DNA from 3 places in the Cellulomonas sp. ATA003 genome. Region 3 is predicted to be linked to each of the others. Evidence: riboswitches for the same ligand, from Rfam matches in the RefSeq annotation. Region 3 holds a riboswitch; each other region holds the start of a gene.
The links. A riboswitch is a leader RNA that binds a small molecule or an ion and turns the genes downstream of it on or off. The one in region 3 is predicted to bind S-adenosylmethionine.
Positions count from the first base shown of each region.

Region 1: another riboswitch for S-adenosylmethionine. It lies ahead of REH70_RS18780 (methylenetetrahydrofolate reductase); the one in region 3 lies ahead of REH70_RS18205 (MetQ/NlpA family ABC transporter substrate-binding protein).
Region 2: another riboswitch for S-adenosylmethionine. It lies ahead of REH70_RS06570 (LLM class flavin-dependent oxidoreductase); the one in region 3 lies ahead of REH70_RS18205 (MetQ/NlpA family ABC transporter substrate-binding protein).

Region 1 covers NZ_CP133990.1:3,799,722-3,805,111, forward strand. The annotation lists gene REH70_RS18765 (DUF3418 domain-containing protein) at 1-202, shown strand, start outside; gene REH70_RS18770 (ATP-binding protein) at 273-1,949, opposite strand; gene REH70_RS18775 (glucose-1-phosphate adenylyltransferase family protein) at 2,159-3,448, opposite strand; SAM riboswitch class I at 3,639-3,734, shown strand; partial or broken gene REH70_RS18780 (methylenetetrahydrofolate reductase) at 3,739-4,614, shown strand; partial or broken gene metE (5-methyltetrahydropteroyltriglutamate--homocysteine S-methyltransferase) at 4,775-5,390, shown strand, end outside.
Region 2 covers NZ_CP133990.1:1,328,597-1,333,986, forward strand. The annotation lists partial or broken gene mshC (cysteine--1-D-myo-inosityl 2-amino-2-deoxy-alpha-D-glucopyranoside ligase) at 1-255, shown strand, start outside; gene REH70_RS06560 (PAC2 family protein) at 275-1,138, opposite strand; gene REH70_RS06565 (sigma-70 family RNA polymerase sigma factor) at 1,240-2,088, opposite strand; SAM riboswitch class IV at 2,340-2,451, shown strand; gene REH70_RS06570 (LLM class flavin-dependent oxidoreductase) at 2,467-3,957, shown strand; gene REH70_RS06575 (HAD family phosphatase) at 4,054-4,806, shown strand; gene REH70_RS06580 (VOC family protein) at 4,883-5,308, opposite strand; gene REH70_RS06585 (PD-(D/E)XK nuclease family protein) at 5,375-5,390, opposite strand, start outside.
Region 3 covers NZ_CP133990.1:3,676,898-3,682,287, forward strand. The annotation lists gene REH70_RS18200 (ATP-binding cassette domain-containing protein) at 1-755, opposite strand, end outside; gene REH70_RS18205 (MetQ/NlpA family ABC transporter substrate-binding protein) at 869-1,777, opposite strand; SAM riboswitch class I at 1,992-2,091, opposite strand; gene REH70_RS18210 (FAD-dependent oxidoreductase) at 2,245-3,447, shown strand; gene REH70_RS18215 (hypothetical protein) at 3,538-4,752, opposite strand; partial or broken gene REH70_RS18220 (NAD-glutamate dehydrogenase) at 4,750-5,390, opposite strand, start outside.

The DNA.
Region 1 (5,390 bases), 120 kb from region 3:
GCGAGTCCACGACCTCGAGGCGCTGCTCGACGCCGCCCGCGAGCGGGTCGCGTCCGGACCACCCGACCCGGCCCGGACGGCCGCGCTCGACGACGTCCGGTGGATGCTCGAGGAGCTGCGCGTGAGCCTGTTCGCGCAGACCCTGGGCACGCCGGCGCCGGTGTCGGAGAAGCGCGTGCGCGCGGCCCTCGCCGCGATCTGACGCTCGCCGCGATCTGACGCCTGCCGCAACCTGACGCCCTTGGTGCGCCCGGCTCCGTGACCCGTGACGCTCACCCCGGCCCGCCTCCCGGGTGCCCGTGATGCCGGCCGTCCTTCGACTCCACCACCTCGATCCCCCGGTCCTCCCCTGGGCCGTCCCCGAACCGGTCGTCCTCGAACCGGTCGACGCCCACGTCGCCGACATCGCCCGCGTCACCCGAGTCGCCCACGTCGCCCACGTCGCCCACGAACGGTCCCGCGGCGAGCACCTCACCGTCCGCCCGACCGCCGAGCAGCACGCGGGTCATCGCGTTCCGGGTGTCGAGCAGCTCGGCGAGAGCGGTCTCGAGGTCGGCCGCGCTCACCACCGGCAGCGCGTCACCGGCGACGAGCGCGGCTCGACGCAGCAACTCCTTGAGGAACGACGCCGTGACGCCGCCCGTCCGGTCGACGGCCGCACCCAGCGCGTCGTCGTCCACCTCGAGGCCACCTCGGTAGAGGTCGAGCAGCGCGCGACGTCCGTCCGCGTCCGGGAGCTCGAGCGCGATCGCCTGGTCGACCCGCCCCGGCCGGGCGGCGAGCGCCGGCTCGAGCAGGTCGGCGCGGTTGGTGGTGAGGACGAACACCACGTCGGCGTCCTCGGCCAGCCCGTCCATCTCGTTGAGCAGCTGGAACAGCAGCGGGTGCTGGCCGGGGTGCATGCCGCGGTCCTCCGCGATGAGGTCGACGTCCTCGACCACGAGCATCGACGGTTGCAGCGACCGGGCTATCGCGCACGCGTCCCCGATGAGGTGCAGGGCGTCGCCGGTGAGCTGGAGCACCGTCGTCCCGGTGAGCGTCGCGGTCAGGTAGCGCACCGTGTGCGTCTTGCCGACACCCGGCGGCCCGTACAGCAGCAGCCCGCGCTTGAGGTGCTGCCCGGCGGCCAGCAGCCGCTCCTTGTGCGCGGCGACCCCGGCGACCTGACGTTCGACGGCCGCCACCGTGGCCGCCGGCAGCACGAGCCGGGAGGCGTCCATCGTCGGGCGCGGATGGAACGTGAGGAGCGTCTGCCCGGGGTCGAACATGTCGCCACCACCGAACGACAGCACCTGCCCGCGGAACACGTTGCGCTCGGTCGTCGCCGCCCGCACCGCGGCCGCGACGTCCCGGGCATGACCGGGGTCCGTGCTGACCACCTGCAGCGTCACGTTCGCGAGGCCGCTCTCCGGCTCGGGGCCGCGGACGAGCAGGGCGGACCGCCGGACGCCGTCGTCGACGAGGTACAGCCCGCACCGGACGCAGGCGGTCGTCCGTCCGTCGGGGCCGCTCGGCAGGTTGACCCGCGCCACGCTCCCCGGTCGCAGGCCCGCCGTCTGCCCGTGCGGACCGCTCTCGGCCAGCAGCTCGCCGAGACCGAACGGCCGATGCTGGAAGCCGACGACGCCCACGAGGCGGACCTCGGCACCCGACCCGGCGACCCAGGCGTCGATCCCGGCCTGCACGTTGACGTGTTGGTACCCGCGCCACGACTCCTCGACCACGTCGAGCTCGGCCCCGACCACCCCGAGGTGCGCACGCAGCACCGACCCGAGGGTCACCGGCTCGCCGGCCCGTGCCACCCCGACCACGCCGCGCACCGCGCGCCGCACCAGGCGCGCGACGTCGGCGAGCTCGGGCCGTGACCCTCGGCGCCGCCGGGGTGGCTCCATGACGACGGTCAGGTGGCTGGCGAACGCCTCCTGCTCGCCGGCGCGTACGCGAACCATCCCCGACCTGACATGCGTCCTCCGAGCGCCCGGTGCCGGCAGCCACGTCGCGGCCGGCCTGCGGTGACCGTAGCGGCCCCCACCGACATCGCTCACCGGCAGCACGGCGGCACCCGACGGGCGCCGCACCCACGGCGGGGCACCGGTGCTCGCCGGGCGCGTCCCGCCTCACCGGTCGCCTTCAGTCCCGTCAGTCGCCGTCGGTCCCGTCAGTCGCCGTCCTCCACCGGGAGGCGACCGCCGGGCGGGACGACGACGCCGTCGTCCACCACGGTCCCCAGCGCGACCAGCGCCACCCCGTCGTCACCGTCGTCACCGTCGTCACCGTCGGCACCGTCGGCACCGTCGGCACCGTCGGCACCGTCGGCACCGTCGGCACCGTCGGCACCGTCGGCACCGGCGTCGTCCGTGTCCTCGGCCGGCCCACCCACGCGTGCACCACCGCGCACCTCGACCCGCTCGTCGAGCACCGCCCGCTCGACGACGGCACCCGACCGGACGACGACGCCGCGCAGCAGGACCGAGTCCCGCACCACCGCACCGGCCTCGACCCGTGCACCGGGTCCGACGACGCTGCGGTGCACCTCGCCCGCGACGCGAGCGCCGGGTGCGACGAGGCTCGCCGTCACCCGGGCGTCGTCGGCCACCCAGGCGGGGGCCGCCTGCTGCGGACGGGTCCGGATGCGCCACGCCGGGTCGTCGAGGTCGAACGGCGGCTGCGGACCGACGAAGTCCATGTGGGCGGCCCAGTAGGCCGGGACGGTGCCGACGTCACGCCAGTAGCCGTCGAACCGGTACTCGTGCGCACGGCCGCGGGCGACGAGGGCGGGGAGCAGGTGGTGGCCGAGGTCCTGCTCGTCGTCGGGGGCGTCGGCAGCCTCCTCGACCAGCTCGAGCAGCACGTCGGTGTCGAAGACGAAGACCTCGGTCGTGATGAGGTCCGACGCCGGCCGGTCCGGCTTGAGCGCGTACCCGGTGACCCGCCCGTCGGCGACCTCGACCACGCCGAACCGGGACGGGTCCTGGTGCGCGCGGGTCGTCACCACCGTGACCTCCGCGCCCTGCTCGCGGTGCGTGCGCACGACGTCGGCGTAGTCGAGCCGGTAGACGGCGTCCGCGCTGAGCACCACGACCTCGGGCGGGCCGAACTCGCGGATGAGCGCCGCCTGCCGCCACAGCGCGTCGGTGGTGCCCTCGTGCCACCCGGCCCGGTCCGTCCCGCGATGCGGCTGCAGGACGAGCAGCCCGCCCTCGGTGCGGTCCAGGTCCCACGGCCGGCCGTTCGCGAGGTGGTCGTTGAGGGACGTCGGGTGGAACTGCTCGATCACCCACACGTCCGGCAGCCCCGCGTTCGCGCAGCTGCTGAGCGGGAAGTCGACGAGGCGGTGGGTCCCGGCGAACGGCGTGGCGGGCTTGGCCCGGTCGTCCGTCAGCTGCTCGAGCCGCCCACCCGCACCACCGGCCAGCACGATCACCAGCGTCCTGCCCCGCACGTCCACCGCTGCCTCCCCGCGAACGCGACGGGCCGCGCCGTCGTCCGAGGTCGATCGTGCGCCGACGCGGGGCCGGCCGCACGTCGGCCGCACGTCGGCCGCACGTCGGCCGCACGACCGACACCGGCGCACGGCGGGGCACGTCAGTGGGCGCCCGGTCCGTTGCCCCCGCGGACGCGGCGCACCTATGCTGCCGCCACCATCCGGAGCGGCCGAGAGACCCGGCTCGACGACGCCGCAGCAACCCCCTCGCACCTGAGGGTGCGGGTGCTTCCGCCGGGACCGATGGAGAGCCGATGACAGATCCTGCGACCGCCGGCCGTCCCGGGCTGACGCACGGCCCCGCGGCGATCGACCGCCCGACCGTGTCGTTCGAGCTGTTCCCGCCCCGCACCCCCGAGGCGACGCAGACGTTGTGGACGACCGTGCAGCACCTCGCGGCGGTGCGGCCCGACTTCATCTCGGTCACCTACGGCGCGTCCGGCTCCACGCGGGCCACGACCCGCGACCTCGTGCGTCGCCTGCTCGCCGAGACGTCGGTGCTCCCCATCGCCCACCTGACGTGCGTCGGGTCGACCCGCAGCGAGCTCGTGACGGTCATCGAGGAGTTCCTCGACGAGGGCGTCCGGACGTTCCTCGCGCTGCGCGGCGACCCACCCGTCGGTGCCACGGACTGGCGGCCCCACCCGGGCGGGCTGAGCCGGGCGAGCGAGCTCGTCGAGCTGCTCCGCGAGGTCGAGGCGGCCCGCTGCGGGTCCTCCCCGAGCCAGGCGCTGCGGGGCGCGGCGCACAAGATGAGCGTGGCCGTCGCCGCCTTCCCGACCGGCCACCCCGGGCCGGGCAGCCCCGCCGAGCGCCGCCGACGGGACCTGGACGCGCTGCTCGCCAAGCAGGAGGCCGGCGCCGACTTCGCGATCACCCAGGTGTTCTTCGACCCCGGCACCTACCTCGACCTGCTCGACGACGCCCGCGCCCTGGGCGTCACCATCCCGATCCTCGCCGGCGTCGTCCCCACGACGGACCCGGCACGGCTGCTGCGCGTCGAGGAGCTCACCGGCGTCCCCGTCCCGGCCGACCTCCTGGCGCGGCTCCTCGCCGCCGACGACGACGAGCGCGTCCGGGTCGGCACCCGCGCGGGCGTCGACCTCGCGAACGCGGTGCTCGATGCCGGGGCCCCGGGCCTGCACGTCTACACCTTCAACCGGCACCGGGACGCGCTCGCCCTGATCAAGGGGGCGGGTCTGTCCGACGCATCCCCGGAGGCGTCACCCATCGGAGCCGCACCGATCGACGACCGCCACCGGCCGCACGACCTCGAGCCCCAGGGGCATCATGACCAGCACACCCGACCGGCCCACCGACGTCAGGCCCCGCCCCACCGACGTCGAGCCCCGCCCCACCGCGCCACCCGCGTCCCCTCCGTTCCCCCCGGCGAGCGTGCTCGGGTACCCGCGGATCGGGCCGCGTCGCGAGCTCAAGCGCGCCCTCGAGGCCCTGTGGGCCGGCACCGCGACGGTCGACGACGTGGAGCAGGAGGGGCCGCGCTGCGCGCCCGGACCCGGCGCCGCCTGGCCGACCTCGGACTGCCCACCGACGCCCCCGCCATCCCGTCAGCGTTCTCGTACTACGACCACGTGCTCGACGTCGTCCTCATGCTCGGCGCGATCCCGGACCGCTTCGCCGCCGTCGCGCCCGCGCCCGGGGAGCCGGTCGGACTGGACACGCTGTCCGCGCTGGCCCGCGGTCTACCGGACGCGCCGCCGCTCGAGATGACCAAGTGGTTCGACACGAACTACCACTACCTCGTCCCCGAGATCGGGCCCGGCACCCCGCTCCGCCTGGCCGACGACCGTGCGGTGCGCGAGCTCACCGAGGCGCTGGTCGACGGCGTGCTGACCCGGCCGGTGCTCGTGGGCCCGGTGACCTTCCTCCTGCTCGCCAAGGCGAC
Region 2 (5,390 bases), 1.7 Mb from region 3:
GCGGGCCTGGCCGGCGGCGTCGAGCGACTGGACCGGTGGCGTCGTGCGGTGGCCGCCGGCGCCGGTCCGGACGCGGACGGGATGCTCGCGGACGTGCGCGCCGCGCTCGCGGACGACCTGGACGCGCCCCGCGCGCTGCGGGTCGTGGACGCGTGGGTCGAGCGCGCACTCGCGGGTGCGTCCGACGACGTGGCCGACGACGCCCCCGCGCTCGTCCGCGCGACCGTGGACGCGCTGCTCGGCGTGCGCCTCTGACCCTCGCGGCCGAGGCGACCTACGCGCCGGTGCCCTTGTCCCGCCGGCGCAGGAACCGCTCGAACTCGCGCGCGATCGCCTCGCCGCTCGCCTCGGGCAGGTCGGCGGTGTCCTTGGCCTCCTCGAGCTGGTGGACGTACTCCGCGATCTCGGTGTCCTCGGCCGCGAGCTCGTCGACCCCGTGCTGCCACGCGGCGGCGTCGTCGGGCAGCTCGCCGAGGGGGACGGGCTCACCGAGCAGCTCCTCGATGCGTGCGAGCAGCGCGAGGGTGGCCTTGGGCGACGGCGGGTGGGCGACGTAGTGCGGCACCGCCGCCCACAGCGACATCGCACGCAGGCCACGCTCGGACGCCTCGTGCTGGAGCACCCCGACGATCCCGGTCGGGCCCTCGTACGTGCTCGGCTCGGCGCCGACCAGCGCCTGGACCTCCGGGTCCTCGGCGGACGCGCTCACCGGGATGGGACGCGTGTGCGGTGCGTCGGCGAGCAGTGCGCCGACCGTGATGACCGACCGGACGCCGAGGGTCGCCGCGATGTCCAGCAGCTCGGCGCAGTACCGGCGCCACCGCATCGACGGCTCGATGCCGTGCACGAGGACGACGGTGCGCCCGGACTGCGGCGCGGTGGCCACGGCGATGTGCGTGGTGGGCCAGGTGATCTCGCGACGCCCGGAGTCCCCGACGGCGACCGTCGGCCGGTTCACCTGGAAGTCGTGGTACTCCTCGGGGTCCAGCTCGTCGACCTCCTCGGCGCCCCATACCTCGTGCAGGTGCGCGAGGGCCTGGCTGGCGGCGGACCCCGCGTCGTTCCAACCCTCGAAGGCGGCGAGCAGGACCGGTTCGCGCTCGGCTCGGTCCTCGCCCTGGTGCTGCTGCTCGGTCATCCGGTCAGCCTAGGCCGCATCGGTCGGGGCCGAGAGCCAGGCGCGGAGCCTCGGCCGCGATGTCCCGGTGCCCCGCACCCGCAGCCACCCGTCGGCGGGCGTCATGCGACGGCGTGCCGGGCCCTCGGGTCGCGCTGGGTGGGCAGGACCACCAGCGCCGCCTCCGCGGCATGGGTCGCCACCCGCGCGTAGTACGCCTGCCGACGGCGCTCGACCACGCCGTCGGCGCGCCTCGGTGCGGGCACCAGCTCCGGGTCGAGGTGGGCGTTCATCCCGTCACGCATCAGCGCCATCGCCTCGGTCCGCAGCTGGCTGACGCGCGACTGGGTCACGCCGATCTCGGCGGCCAGCTCCGCGGCGGGGCGCCCCTCGAAGAAGATGCCCACGACGACCTGGCGCAGGGTGTCGGGCAGCGCGGCGACGGCGGCGTGCAGGTACTGCTGGCGCTCGCCGACCAGGAGGCTCCCCTCCGGGCCGAGTGCGGCGTCCGGCACGCTGTCGACCAGGGACGACTCGTCCGGGCCGGCGTCCATCGACAGCACCTGCACCTCGGAGACGGACCGGGCCGCGGTCACCTGGTCGGGCGTCATCGACAGGTGCTCGGCGACGTCGTGGTCGGTCGGGGTGCGTCCCAGGGACGCGGTCAGCTCGGTGGTCGCCCGGGTGACGCGGGTGGCTCGCTGGCGGGCCTGACGCGGCGCCCAGTCCTGGCCGCGCAGCTCGTCGATCAGCGCCCCGCGGATCCGCATCGCGGCGTACCGGTTGAAGGGCACGCCGGTGCCGGGGTCGTACGCGCGGGCGGCTCGGACCAGGGCGAGGAGCCCCGCGGACGTCAGGTCGTCGCGGTTGACGTGTGCGGGCAGCCGGGCGGCGAGGGACCGGACCTCGTGGCCCACGACGGCGATGTGCTCGGTGACCAGGGCGTTGGACGGGTGCTCGTCGGGTGGCATGCAGCTGGCTTCCGGTCGGCAGGTGCGGTCGCGCCCCCAGGCTCACCCAGGCGGGGGCTACCGCGACCGCAGCGGGCGCCGGCTGGCGCCACGGCCGGCGACCCGGGGCCGCTCGGCCGAGGCTCCGTGCGTCGTGCCGGAGGGCGACGAGCGACTCGTGTGCAGCGCGACCTGTCGCGGCGCATCGGCGGAGTCGTCCGGTGCGTGGACGATCTTGACCCATGGAGTGAGACGTCCCTAGGTTCGGCGCAGGTCATGAGTGCCAGCGCGCAGCCCCGGCTTGCTGGTCGGCAACCCCTCCTCGTCGTGGGGGTGCTCCGGGTGAGGACCTGACCCGCGCGTCCGCGCGGGTAAGACGAGCCCGGAGGAGCACCACCCATGGCCCAGCGCATCGTCCTGAACGCCTTCGACATGACCTGCGTGACGCATCAGTCCGCCGGGACGTGGCGCCACCCGGACAGCCAGGCGTGGCGGTACAACACCCTCGAGTACTGGACCGACCTGGCCCGGCTGCTCGAGCGCGGCCGCTTCGACTCCCTGTTCATCGCGGACGTCGTCGGGGTCTACGACGTGTACCGCGACACGGTCGCCGCCTCGCTGACCGACGCGGTGCAGGTCCCGGTGAACGACCTGTTCGCGCAGGTGCCCGCCATGGCCGCGGTCACCGAGCACCTCGGGTTCGGCATCACGAGCGCGCTCACCTACGAGCAGCCGTACGCGCTGGCCCGCAAGTTCTCGACGCTGGACCACCTCACGGGCGGTCGCGTGGCGTGGAACGTGGTGACCGGCTACCTCAACAGCGCAGCCATCAACCTCGGCTTCACCCGCCAGCTGGGTCACGACGAGCGGTACGACCTCGCGGACGAGTTCCTCGACGTCACCTACAAGCTCTGGGAGGGCTCGTGGGACGACGACGCCGTCGTGCGCGACAAGGAGAGCGGGGTCTTCACCGACCCGACGAAGGTGCACCCGATCGGGCACCAGGGCACCTACTACAGCGTCCCCGGCATCCACCTCACGGAGCCGAGCCCGCAGCGCACGCCGGTGATCTTCCAGGCGGGGGCGTCGTCCCGCGGGCGCGCGTTCGCGGCGAAGCACGGCGAGGGCGTGTTCATCAGCCCCGCGACGATCGCCCAGGCGAGGGAGACGAGCGACGACGTCCGCGACCGGGCGCAGGCGCTGGGCCGGTCGCGCGACTCGGTCAGGATCTTCGCGCTGGTCACCGTGATCACCGCCGAGACCGACGAGCTCGCGCACGCCAAGTTCGCCGACCTCCTCTCCTACGCGTCGGCGGAGGGCGCCCTGGCGCTGTACGGCGGCTGGACCGGCGTGGACTTCTCGCAGTACGACCCGGACCAGCCGCTCGTCGAGGTCGAGAACGACAGCCTGCGGTCGGTGCTGGCCTCGCTGGCCACCATCGACCCGGCGCGCCGGTGGACGCCGATGGACATCGTGACCCAGCGCAGCATCGGTGGCATGGGCCCCGTCATCGTGGGGTCGGCGCAGACGGTCGCCGACCAGCTCGAGCAGTGGGTCGACGAGGGCGGGATCGACGGCTTCAACTTCGCCTACGCCATCACGCCGGGGACGTTCGAGGACCTCGTCGAGCTCGTGGTGCCCGAGCTGCAGCGCCGGGGGCGCGCGCGGACGGAGTACGAGGGCACGACGCTGCGGGAGAACCTCTACGGCCCGGGGCACGTGCTCGCCGAGGACACCCATCCGGCCCGCCGCTACCACGGCGCGTTCACGGACGGTGCGACCGCGGCGGACGGGACGCGTGGCTCGATCATCTCCGACCGGCTCGCGGCGCAGGCGGGCCAGGCGGACCAGGCGGGCGAGGCGGGCCCGGCGGCGGCAGCCCCGGCCTGACCGGTCGGCGCGACGGGCGTCGGCCGGGGCGCCGGATCGGGCGTCGGACCCGGCGCGCCGGATGCGGCTAGCCTCCTCGGTGGCATGGCCCGACGTATGACGACCCTGGAGCTGACTGTGACCGTCCGTCCAACTCACGGTGCCGCAGGTGAGGGTGCCGACCGGGCCCTCCCGCTTCCCGAGGCCGTGCTGTGGGACATGGACGGCACCCTGGTCAACACCGAGCCGTACTGGATGGCCGCCGAGACCGAGCTCGTCGAGGCCCACGGCGGGACGTGGAGCCACGAGCAGGGGCTGGCCATGGTGGGTCAGCCGTTGGAGGTCAGTGCGCGGATCCTGCGGGACCACGGCGTGGACCTCCCGGCCGAGGAGATCGTCGACTTCCTCATCGGTCGGGTCGTCGACGAGGTCGGGCGGCACGTGCCGTGGCAGCCCGGGGCGCGCGAGCTCCTCCTCGCGCTCGCCGAGGCCGAGGTGCCGTGCGCGCTCGTGACGATGTCCTACCGGCGGCTCGCCGACCCGTTCGTCGCGGCCGCCCCGCCCGGGGTCTTCCGCGCGGTGGTCGTGGGGGACGAGGTCACCCACGGCAAACCGCACCCGGAGGCGTACCTCACGGCGGCGGCCCAGCTCGGGGTGGACCCGACGCGGTGCGTCGCCGTGGAGGACTCCCCGTCCGGCATCGGCTCCGCGCTCGCCTCCGGTGCGCGCACCATCGGGGTCGAGGTCATGCTGCCGATCGCCCCGGCGCCGGGCCTGAGCAGGGTGGGATCGCTCGCCGACCTGACCCTGGACGACCTCGCGCGCGTCGCCGGCGGAGACGTCCTGGACCTCATGGCGCCGACGGCCTGACCGCCGACGCAGCGATGAGCACGCGGCACGCTGAGCGCGAGGACCGCACGTGTCGGTCTCGTGCCCGTTCGCGAGCTCACGGACCCGGATGCTCGCGCTGAGGGACGGGCGCTCCGTCCGCGCCCGCCGACGCACCGTCGCGCGCACCCTGACGGCCCGATGGCGACGACGGCCCGGTGGCGACGACGCGGTTGCCGTCGGGATCGGCAAGGACCAGCACGCGGGACGAGGTGGCCTGCTGCGGTCCGTCGTGAGCGAGACCGGCCGCCGTCAACCGAGCGGCCAGGGCGTCGAGGTCCGACTCGTCGAGCACCATGCACGACCGCCCGGCGCGATCCGCATCCCGCCACACCTGGACGCCGAACGTCGGCGCCAGGTGCCACTCCAGGAGTCCGTCCATGGGGCGCGCGTGCGGAGGGCCCTCGAAGAGGATGGAGTACCACCGCTCGGCGATGTGCAGGTCGCTGACGGCTGACTGGGCGAGGATGCGTCGGAAGGTCATGCAGGGCCAGACCGGTGACGACCCGAGGACTCATCGGTGCGCCGTCCGTTCCTGGCTCGCAGCCGGTCAGGCCGGCGTGCTG
Region 3 (5,390 bases):
GGCCGGTCGTGCAGCGCGGTCCCGATGAACCTCCGCGTCACGTCCCGCTGCGGCGCGGAGAAGACGTCGTACACGTCACCGAGCTCGACGACCTTCCCCGCCTCGAGGACCGCGACCCGGTGGCACAGGTAGGAGACGACCGCCATCTCGTGGGTGATGACGACGATCGTCACGCCGAGCTCGGTGTTGATCCGCCGCAGCAGGTCCAGGACGTCCCGCGTGGTCTCCGGGTCCAGGGCGCTCGTCGACTCGTCGGCGAGCAGGAGCGCCGGCGACGTCGCGAGCGCCCGGGCGATGCCCACACGCTGCTTCTGCCCGCCGGAGAGCTGGTCCGGGTACTGGCGCGCCTTGTCGCCCAGCCCGACGAAGTCCAGCAGCTCGGCGACGCGCTCCTCGCGCCGCTTGCGCGACCAGCCGGCGACGCGCAGCGGGTAGCCGACGTTGCCGGCGACGGACCGCGAGGACCAGAGGTTGAACTGCTGGAAGATGAACCCGATCCCGGTGCGTGCGCGGCGCAGCTCGCGCTCCGACGCCCGGGTGAGCGACTGCCCGTCGACGACCACGTCGCCGCTGTCGGGGAGCTCGAGCGCGTTCATCAGCCGGACGAGCGTGCTCTTCCCGGCGCCGGAGTAGCCGATCACGCCGAAGATCTCGCCCTTGGCGATGTCCAGGCTCAGGCCGTCGACCGCTCGGACGGGTCCCTCCTTGCCGGGGAACACCTTCGTCACGTCGCGCAGCGACACCATCGTGGTCATCAACAAGCCGTCCTCGTCGGGCGCCCGGTGGCGCGGTCCTCGGCGTGCGGTGGTGTTCGCCGGAGCGGCGGCGGTGCGGGTGGTCCCCGCACCGCCGCCGCCGGCGGTCATGGTCAGCCGGCGTCGCTGGTCCGGACGAGCTCCTCGAGCTCGGCCAGCTCCGCCTGGAGCTCCTCCGGCGGGACGACCTCGGTGATCGCGGTGCCGCCGTTCTGCTCCTCGAGCGCCTCCAGCACCTCCGGCGACTGGTAGATCTCCACGAGCTCGAGGTACGTCGGGTCGTCGGCGTCCTCGGCCCGCGCGACCCAGACGTTCAGGTACGGGCGCGCGGCCTCGGTGTCCTGCAGGTCGGAGTAGATCGCCGTCGTCGGGTCGATGCCCGCGTCCGTCGCGAAGTTGTTGTTGATGACGGCGGCGTCCAGGGTGTTGACCTGCACCGCGGTCTGGTTGGCGTCGACCGGGACCACGGTCACGCGCGACGCCTCCTCGTCGATCTGGGCCGGCGTCGAGAACGCGTTGCCGCCGCCCTCGAGCTCGATCAGCCCGGCCGACTGCAGCACGAGCAGCGCGCGCGCCTGGTTGACGACGTCGTTCGGGATGGCGATCTCGGCGCCGTCGGGGATGTCGTCCGGGGACTCGTAGCCCTCCGTCGTGTAGAGCCCGAGCTGGTAGAGCGCCGTGGACCCGACCGGCACGAGGTCGTCGTCCGCGGCGACGTTGTAGTTCGCCAGGTACAGCAGGTGCTGGAACTGGTTGAGGTCGAGGTCGCCCTGGCTGAGGATCGGGTTCGGCTGGGTGTAGTCGGTGAAGTTGACGAGCTCGACCTCGATCCCGGCCTCCGCCGCGAGCTCCTCGAAGGTGCGCCAGTAGTCCTGGGCCTGGTCGGCGACGCCGATCTGGATGGGGCCCTCGGGCTCGGCCCCGCCGGCGGCCGCGCCGTCCGCACCGTCGGCACCGCCGCACGCCGCGAGGCTCGCGGCGACGGTGGCGGTGGTGAGGAGTCCTGCGATGGTGCGCTTCATGGGGGTGGTGCCTCTCTGGGGTACGGGTGCTCGGGGATGCCCGGCGGCGTGCGCCGGTCGCGGGACTGGCCCGGACGTGGTGGTGCGAAGGGTGGCAGCGCAGCGCTGCGTGGGACGGCGTCCGTCGGGCCCGGGGCGGGGGTGCGGTCGGACGGTCGGTCCCCGCCGTCCCCGACGTCTCGTCGTGGGTCGCCTGCGTGCTCGGTCGCCAATGCCTCCATCGGTCCTGGCGGTAGCACCCATGTCGGGACACGGTGGTCCCCGGGTTGCTGCGGCGTCGTCGAGCCAGATCTCTCGGCCGCTCTGGATGGTCGAGGTGATGGTAGGAACGCCGACCGCGGCACGTCCAGCCACAACCCTCGGTCGCCCAAATAGCGAGATGTTTCTCTCGTCATTCGACACGCGCTCGGGGTGGGCGGTCACAGTGGGGCACGGGGTGCGCCCGGCACCGGGTGGGAGGAGCGACCATGACGGACAGGGTCGACGTCGACGTCGCCGTCGTCGGGGGCGGCGCGATGGGTTCCGCCGCGGCGTGGCAGCTCGCCGGCCGCGGGCTCGACGTGGTGCTGCTCGAGCGGTTCGCGCCCGGGCACGTGCACGGTGCGTCCCACGGGGCCTCCCGGCTGTTCCGCCACAGCTACCCGGAGCCGGACTACCTCGACCTGGCCGAGGAGGCCCGTCGGCTCTGGCGCGAGCTCGAGGACGTCGCCCGGACGGAGCTGCTGACGATCACCGGGGGCGTGACCCACGGCCCCCGCATCGACCCCCACCTCGCCGACGCGCTCTCCGCCCGCGGGGTGCCGTTCGCCTGGCTCGCGCCGGACGAGGCAGCCGAGCGGTGGCCCGGGCTGCGGTTCGACGGACCGGTGCTCCACGAGCCGCACTCCACCGGGCGGCTGCACGCCGACCGGGCCGTCGCCGCCCTCCAGCGCGCCGCCGGCCGGTCCGGCGCCACGGTGCGGCACGAGGCCCCCGTCCGCCGGCTCGAGATCGCGCTCAGCGGGGACGCGGTCCGGGTGGTCACCGACGGGGGCTCCGTGGTCGCCCGACGCGTGGTGGTGACCGTGGGCGCGTGGTCGGCCGCTCTCCTCCAGGGCGTCGCCGGCTTCCCGGCGGACGCCGGAGCGTGGCCGCTCGTCGTCACCCAGGAACAGCCCGCGCACTTCGCGCTGCGGGACGGCGCGCCGGCTCTCGCCGACTGGCCGGGCTTCGTGCACGCCGTCGCCCCCGGGACCTGGCCCAGCGTGACCTACGGCCTGGCCACCCCCGGTGAGGGGATCAAGGTCGGCTTCCACGGGACCGGGCCGGTCACCGACCCCGACCGGCGCACCTTCGCCCCGGAGCCGGCGCAGCTCGAGCAGCTGCGGTCCTACGTCGCCCGGTGGGTCCCGGGCGCCGACCCGGACGTGCTCGACCCGATCTCGTGCACCTACACGACCACGCCGGACAGCGACTTCGTGCTCGACCGACGGGGTCCGGTCGTGGTGGGCGCGGGCTTCTCCGGGCACGGGTTCAAGTTCGCCACCGCGATCGGCCGCGTCCTCGCGGACCTCGCCGACCCGCGGACGCCGTCGTCCGGCACCGCGCGCGGCGCCGGCGAGCGGTTCGCGCTCGCCCGTCTGGTCACCGGTGCCTCGTCGCGCGCCACCGCGCCGTCCCGGGCGCGCTGACCCGCCGGGCGCAGCTGACGACGACCTGACGTGATCGCCGGCGGTCGAGCCGCGGCCCGTCGTCCCGCCGTCAGTCCGAGCCGGCCCGGATCACGGAGCGCAGCGAGCGCAGGGCGACCGACAGGGGGCGAGCTCCACCCGATCGAGGCCCTTCATCTCCTCGATGGTCCGGCGCGTGCGGGCGAGCTGGCCGGCGTTCTCCTGCTCCCAGGCGGCGGTCCGCTCCTCGACCGAGCCGTCACCGTCCAGGGTGAGGACCGAGCGCGTGAGCGCCTCCAGCGCTGCGTAGAGGTCGTCGCGCATCGCCCCCCGGGCGAGGGCCTGCCAGCGGTCGCCGCGCTCCAGCTGCGCGATGCGGTCCAGCAACGCGCTCGCGCCGTAGCGCTCGGACAGGTGGAAGTACAGCCTCGCCACCTCGTCGGCGTCCTCGGTGGCATGGGTAGCCGTCTCGGCGACGTCGAGGAGCGCGAACTCGTCGAGCAGCCCGGCGTACCGGGTGGCGAGCTCCTCGGGGACGCCGAGGGCCAGCATCTCCTCGGCACCCCGGCTGATCCGCTCGTGGTCGGACCCGACGAGGAGTTCACCCATGCGGCCGCGCCAGCGCCGGACGACCGGGGCGAAGCGCCCGATCTCCGCGGCGACGTCGAAGTCGTCCCGGACGTTGCGCAGGAACCACCGGACCGACCGGTCCAGCAGGCGCCGGAACTCCAGGTACATGGTGGTCTGCACGCCCACGTCCACGACGTTGTCCAGCGCCTCGACGGCGTCGACGTACTCGCGCAGCCCGAACAGCTCGCGGCAGACCGCGAAGGCACGGGCCACGTGCTCCACGCTCGCCCCCGTCTCCTCCACCGCGCGGGTGACGAAGGTGATGCCGCCGCGGTTCACCATGTCGTTGACGAGGCACGTGGTGACGATCTCCCGGCACAGCGGGTGGCTCTCGAGCCGGTCGCCGTACCGCTCCACCAGCGGCTGCGGGAAGTAGTCCCGCAGCAGCCGGCGGCTCCACGGCTCGTCCGGCAGCGCTGTGGCGAGCAGTCGGGCGGCCAGGGTCATCTTCGAGTACGCGGCGAGGACGGCGAGCTCCGGGCTCGTGAGCCCCAGGTGGGCGTCCTTGAGCGCGTCGAACTCGGCGTCCGTGGGCAGGAGCTCCAGGGCACGGTCCAGCAGCCCGTCCGCCTCGAGCGCGCGGACGAACTGGTGGTGCACGTGGAGCATCGACGGGGCCAGCCGGCGGGCGTTGCCGAGCAGCACGTTCTGCTCGTAGTTGTTGCGCAGCACCAGCCGACCGACCTCGTCGGTCATGGCCTCCAGCAGCTGGTCGCGCCCCTCGCCGGTGAGGTCGCCGTCCTCGACCACCGCGTTGAGCAGGATCTTGATGTTGACCTCGTGGTCGGAGCAGTCGACGCCGGCCGAGTTGTCGATCGCGTCGGTGTTGATGTGGACGCCGGACCGCGCCGCCTCGACCCGCCCGCGCTGGGTGAACCCGAGGTTGCCGCCCTCCCCGACGACCCGGACCCGCAGGTCGGCGCCGTCGACCCGGATGGCGTCGTTGGCCTTGTCACCCACCTCGGCGTGCGACTCGGTCGAGGCCTTGACGTAGGTGCCGATGCCGCCGTTCCAGAGCAGGTCGACCGGCGCGGTCAGGATCGCCGACAGCAGCTCGGCCGGGGTCAGGTGGGCGGGCCGGCCCTCCAGGCCGAGCACCCTGGCCACCTCGGGGGTGATCGGGACCGACTTCGCGGACCGGGGTGCACGCCTCCGCCCGGGCTGATCAGCGCGGGGTCGTAGTCGGCCCAGGACGAGCGCGGCAGCCCGAACAGCCGGCGCCGCTCGGCGAAGGACGCCGCCGCGTCGGGGTCGGGGTCGAGGAAGATGTGCCGGTGGTCGAACGCGGCCACGAGGCGGATGTGCTCGCTGAGCAGCATCCCGTTGCCGAACAC